DNA from 2 places in the Thalassotalea ganghwensis genome. Region 1 is predicted to be linked to the other one. Evidence: predicted binding sites of a transcription regulator. Region 1 holds the regulator's gene; the other holds the start of a gene.
What was found. The regulator LexA, encoded in region 1, represses DNA repair genes until DNA is damaged. The targets are predictions, from matches to a motif close to TACTGTATNNNNATACAGTA.
Positions count from the first base shown of each region.

Region 1 (3,203 bases):
TTTTACTGCCTTTAAGCGCTGGAAACGCTGGCGGTAAACCTTGACCATTTGGCTGATGACACGCTGCACAGTATGCAGTATATGTTGTTTCACCTAACTGCATTAACTCATCCATAGAGGCTTCAGCGTTCAGTGAAGCAGCTTCGGCAGCTAAGGCTTGCTCCTTCATATCACGTTGCTGTTTTAGCCACGCGGTATAATCTGCCTCTGTTTTTACTTCAACCACAATTGGCATAAAACCATGATCCTTACCACAGAGCTCGGCACATTGGCCACGGTATATCCCTGGTTTAGGCACATTTGTCCAAGCTTCGTTAATAAAACCAGGATTCGCATCCTGTTTAACGGCAAATGCGGGAACCCACCACGAGTGAATTACATCATCTGAAGTGATTAAAAATCTAACCTTCTTATTTGCAGGAATAACAAGATGTTTATCCACTTCTAATAAGTAGTTTTCACTTTTTTGAGCACCAATACCATTATGATTTTCGTATTGATCTCGCGGAGTCGAAAGCACTGAATAGAACTCGATATCTTCATCAAAATATTTATAATGCCACTTCCACTGCGAACCCGTTACCTGAATAGTCAAATCGGAATTATCGTTATTTTCCATAGCAATAAGAGTTTTTGTCGCGGGTACCGCCATGGCTATAAGGATAATGATGGGAATAACAGTCCAGAGGACCTCAACTTTGGTGCTTTCATGAAACGTGGCCGCTTCTACACCTTTTGATTTGCGGTGAAAGATCATTGACCAAATCATCGCACCGAAGACGACTACACCAATTGCAGTACATATATATAAAGCGAGCATATGTAAACCATATACTTCATTACTAACTTCGGTTACACCTTTTGTTAAATTCAACTGCGAGTCGGCTAAAGCGATGCTGGGAACTAACATCCCTAACAGCCAACTGAGATAACGTCTTTTCACTCGACCTCTCCTTACCCTAAATGGCAAAACGCATGATCAGTATTAAGCTGCTCATCCGTTTCACAGTTTGTTTTTATTTTTTCCTATGGCTATTTATTAATCAGATTAACGTTAGCCTTTTCATTATTTTTTGATTACTTTCTGCTCTAGAATTACTTAATTATTGATCTAGGTCAATTCATAATTTTTTAAAATATTTTAAAAAAAGCTAATAATAACAATAGAGTGTAAACTCTAAAAGGTACTAAGGCGCTAAAACAAAGGCCTGAGAGGGGTGATTAAGAAATGAGCAAATACTCTATTATTTAATTTTACGGGCTGAAAACTTTCGAAATATTTTTGTATAAAATTTAGCCAACTGGAGAGATAATCAGCATTTACTCAACAATAATAGCTGAATATAGACATTTGGTTATAAAAACCTTGCATGAGACAACTTTTCACGACTTACGATAAAAAATTTGCCTCATTGCATTGATAATTTCTACATCCAATCTGCAGCACGAATAACACCGACCGCAAGTCCTTCGATATTGAAATTTTGAGAGGTAAGATCAACTTTTATCGGAGCAAAGTCTTCATTCTCCGCGTGCAAATATACGACATTTCCCTCACGCTTAAGCCTTTTAACCGTGACATCGTCTTCTACGCGTGCAACAACGACTTGTCCATTTTTAACATCGGTGGTTTGATGAACAGCAAGCAAATCACCATCGTAAATTCCGATGTCTTTCATGCTTTCTCCGTTAACTCGTAGAAGATAATCCGCTGCTGGATGAAATAAATTTCCATCAATTTGATAACGGTCTTCTACGTGCTCTTGCGCCAATATCGGTTCGCCAGCTGCAACACGACCAATTAACGGCAGCCCTTGTTCTTCCATCATTTCTTCAGCCAAACGAATGCCGCGACTCGTTCCTGGTAACATTTCTATATAGCCTTTCTTCGCAAGAGCTTTTAGATGCTCTTCGGCAGCATTGGCTGACTTAAAACCAAAAAATTCAGCGATCTCTGCTCGCGTTGGTGGCATGCCGGTTTCAGATATTTTTTCTCTGATCAGATCAAAAATCTGCTGTTGGCGAGACGTTAAGGGGCGCATTTCTGTCATATAATATTTCCTGTATTTTTACACAGTGGCACTGTCATTGTATACAGCCTGTAAATAAACGCAAGCTTTCCTTCGGTTTTTGCAAACACCGTATGATCAAAGCGGTATTAATAAAAGTTTAATAAAAAATTAAATCCTTATTCCTTTATAAAAGGTTTTGCATTAATCTCTTTTATTCAGTCTATTAAACTTTTCTTATTTGGAGCGACTTTGTTCAACCAAGTAACAGCCTATCTCTTGTACCGCGTGATGTGGCTGTTAACCATATTGGGTTATTTAGTAGCAACTGATAGCGTTGCACAAATCACCATAGGGGTCATTGGAAAAACGAAAAATGATAGTTTTTATCAACAATCTTTCAAAGGCTGTCAAAGCTATGCAAAAAAGCATTCAGAAATAACCTGTCTTTATGATGGCGCCGACGACTACCAGGACATTCGTGGCCAAATGATAAAAATTAATCAAATGATCGCCAACAAAGTCGATGCACTTTTAATATCAACTACCGATTCAGAATACTTGGTCAAGGGCGCTTTGCGCGAAGCTAAAGAAAAAGCGATACCCGTGATTACCTTTGATTCAGATCTACTGCCGGAGCATCAACAGTATCGCTTGAGCTATGTCGGCACCAACAACTTTGATTTTGGGGTTGCACTAGGCAATTATGTTAAAAAATTTGCCAAGAAAGATTTAACCGCCATTTGCCTTCAATCTGGACACCCCACAACACCGAACTTAAATGAACGTATCGCGGGTGTGCGCTTTTCATTGTCAGGGCAAAAAGAGCAAAAATTATCAGGACAGAGGGGTTGGATAGAATCAGAACGTTGTCCATTGTACAGTCTGGGAAAGCGCTCTACAGCGTTGCTGCAACTTGAATCAATAATCAAAACAGTGAATCCACCGATATTTCTTGCTGTGGCGGGCTTCGCTCAATTTAATAGTGATTACAATAAACAATTAAGCCCCTTTAAAAAGCAAATTGCCAATAATCAAATCGTCATTGTTTCTGCAGATACCGAAGAAATACAGCTTAGAAGTTTGGCCCAAGGATTATCTACCGCCAATATCGGACAAATGCCTTTTGAGATGGGGCGCAAGGGAGCGGAGCTACTTTATCAATATATAAAAAATAATAAACAACCCGCAAAA
Region 1 covers NZ_JBQRUM010000006.1:173,870-177,072, reverse strand. Annotated here, with positions in the region: gene coxB (cytochrome c oxidase subunit II) at 1-943, opposite strand, end outside; gene lexA (transcriptional repressor LexA) at 1,428-2,042, opposite strand; gene ACSLUH_RS08315 (substrate-binding domain-containing protein) at 2,262-3,203, shown strand, end outside.

Region 2 (3,203 bases), on a different contig from region 1:
TAGCGATGCAAGATCAGAATGGTTAGGGGGATGGCGAGAAGCCATTACCGATAGAAATTCAGGGTTATTTAAATAACAAACAAGATACTAAAAAAGCTCCGAAAGGAGCTTTTTTAGTATCTAAAAGGCAAAAAGTACATTTAACTATTTATTTACTTCTAAATTATCAACATTTTTATTCATTAAAGCGAGTGCTTGATGCCACTCTTGTGGTGTGTTGCAGTTTTTCAAGAGCGTCGGTGACTGCACGTCTAATGAAATGTGAGCGATGCCACTGATAAACGCTTTTATACTTGGACCTTTGTTATTTGCAGATTTAAGTAAGTGCATGAGGGTTTTTAGCATTTCATTGTTGCAAGGTAGATACAAGGGAAGGGGAGATTGTTTAAAGAAGCAAGCTTTGTTGGCATTTTCACCCGTACGTAATAGCTTTTTCAATAGACAAGGTGTTATCAGAGGCATATCAATTGGCAGCACTAAAATAGCGGATGGCTTTGTTTTGTTTACTACGCTATAAATTCCAGATAATGGACCAAGGTTGGCAAAGACATCAGGAATATCATGTTGGTCGCCACTGACAACAACCTTATCGAGCGAACACTGAGATAAAAGGGCGACGGCATATTCCAACATAGATTGATTACCGAGTCGTAATGAACCCTTATCTATACCCATTCGAGTTGATTTTCCTCCTGACAATACAACACCTAAGGTCATTTTAACCACCAATTGTCGAGAAGTTTTCAGTGGCTCCAACCAGTTTGTCGTGAAGAAAGTGACTAGACTTTTTATCCATCAGTAGTTGCCTTAAATACGGTGCGAGCTGGTTTTTATTATCGTGTGTTAATAAATGCCGAAGATCATGCCCTTGTTCGGTAAAAAGACAAAGGTGCAGTTTGCCTAAAGCACTCACTCTAAGTCGATTACAGCTGTGACAAAAATCTTTGCTATAAGGCATGATCAGTCCGATGTTGCCTTGATAATCATCATGTGAGAATTCTAATGCTGGGCCTGAGGTTTTATCACGCGCCAAAGGGCGCCAACCATCATTTAGTAGCCTTTGTTTAAACTCATCACCAGCAACATGTTCCTTAGCGAAAAACTCTGGATTGTCGCCTGTTTGCATTAATTCGATAAATCTTACCGTAATTGGTGTTTGTTTGACCCAGTCTAAAAAGTAGTTAAGTTGCTTTCGATTGAAAGTATTCATCAAAACGGAGTTAACTTTTATCTTAGTCAAACCAAGTGCAATAGCATTATCGATACCTTTGAGTATTTCGGGTAACTTATTATGGCCAGTAATGGTATTGAAAAGGCGAGGATCTAAGCTATCGATACTCACATTAAGTGAGGTTAATCCAGCTTCAACCCAAGTAGGTAATTGTGTTGAGAGTTTATATCCGTTGGTGGTAATGGCAATGTGGTCAATGTGATTAATGTTTGATAGGGTTTCTATCACCTTCGGTAAATCTTTTCGCAGGGAAGGCTCCCCGCCAGTGATCCTAACTTTTCGAGTGCCTAAGGACGCAAAGGTTTCTACCAGTACTTTTATTTCTGGTATCGATAGAAAGTTGCGCTCAGAATTAGCTTGGTAACCATTCGGCAAGCAATAATCACAATTGAAATTACAAACATCAGTAATCGATAGCCGCAAGTAATTAAACGAGCGGCCGAAAGTATCAGTTAACATTTCACCTTTCCAAATGTCGGGAGGTTAAAGCGTTTCCAGTTTAACCTTGGTGATCTATTTGTGATCACGGCTTAAGCGGCATATTTATCACAACTTAGCCAGTTAAGCTCGGCGAATTTAAATTTGTTATAGTCTAGCGAAGTTAGCTTATAAAGTCTTCAATGTTAAACTATAGCGTCTAGCGCTTGTATATGCAGCTTTTATGAAAAAATGACAAGCTAAGACTTGTAACATTTTGCTTTTTTAATGTTATTACTTGCAAAAATTAACGATCAGAGTATATTACTGTTTATGTATACAGTTGTGGGTGTTTTTTAGTTAAGTACAATTGTACAGAGCGAATTGATAAATTATTAAGGGAAAGCAATGGCAGTAGAAAGTCGATTTGTCGTTATCAGAAATGGGGTGGAGGTTGAGACATTTATGGATAAGAAAGCGGCAGATGAATATGACAAAATGTTGGACATGGCGGATAATTTGACCGAAATGCTTCAAAAAGCCCCAATTGAATTATCAGAGAGTCTTCAAGAAGAGTTAAGTATCTATCTAGCTAAGCATAGAGAAGATGTGCTTATTGCGCTGCAAGCTAAAAAACCAAAAGCGGTGAAGAAAGCGCCAAGTAAACCAAAAAACGTATCTGAAGATAAAAGTAAAGAAGCTGCAGATTCATCGGCTGATGCAGCATAAATTTTTTGGTAAGGTAGAGTGGTACAGTACGAACTGATCCGCAGTGATCGAAAGTCATTGGCGTTAAAAGTGATTAATGGCAAAGTGATCATTCGTGCACCCTTTTACACTTCACAAGATTATATCGACGCTATTGTCGCCAAACGTAAGTCTTGGATCGAACAAGTTACTCAAAAGCAAGCTCAACAACTACCACTACAGAACTTTCTTACCCATAATGGACGCCTTTGGTTGTGGGGAAGGTTACATCGCTTAGTTATTCTTGAAAGTAAGCAATCGGACATTATTATTGATGATGAAACGGTTACCCTCTGCATTAAATCGAGCACCTACCAACGTATTAAAAATAACCATAAGTTAAATATCTATATAAAAAAAACGTTAGAACAATGGTTTGCTAAGCAAGCTGAACTAGTGATTCTTCCCAAAGTAGAGAAACTTAGTCAGCAAGTAGGACTGTATCCAAAAACTGTTAATATTAGGCAATTCAAGGCTCGTTGGGGGAGTTGCGATAACTTTGGTAAGATACAATTTAACTATCTGTTGTTAATGGTACCCGATTGGGTTATCGACTACGTGGTTGTGCATGAACTTTGTCATTTAAAACATTTAAACCATAGTCGAAAATTTTGGCAATTGGTCGCACAACATTATTCAAATGTTGAGCAGGCTAAAAAGTGGCTTAACCTCCATCAGGCTAAGCTCATTTGGCAAGGTGTTGATGCGCTAAATCCATTTAAAAAATAATTTCAGTGATCTGTTGTATCTCCTCGTGCGTACAAAAAATAACCATTGGTTTGAAACTTGCTTTGTTAGTTCACCATAG
Region 2 covers NZ_JBQRUM010000009.1:153,144-156,346, reverse strand. Annotated here, with positions in the region: gene rmf (ribosome modulation factor) at 1-76, shown strand, start outside; gene mobA (molybdenum cofactor guanylyltransferase) at 145-717, opposite strand; gene moaA (GTP 3',8-cyclase MoaA) at 719-1,690, opposite strand; molybdenum cofactor riboswitch at 1,677-1,816, opposite strand; gene ACSLUH_RS11285 (YebG family protein) at 2,057-2,377, shown strand; gene ACSLUH_RS11280 (M48 family metallopeptidase) at 2,396-3,124, shown strand.
Region 2: ACSLUH_RS11285 (YebG family protein) is a predicted target of LexA. The motif match lies at 1,974-1,993, and genes of this name have one in related genera.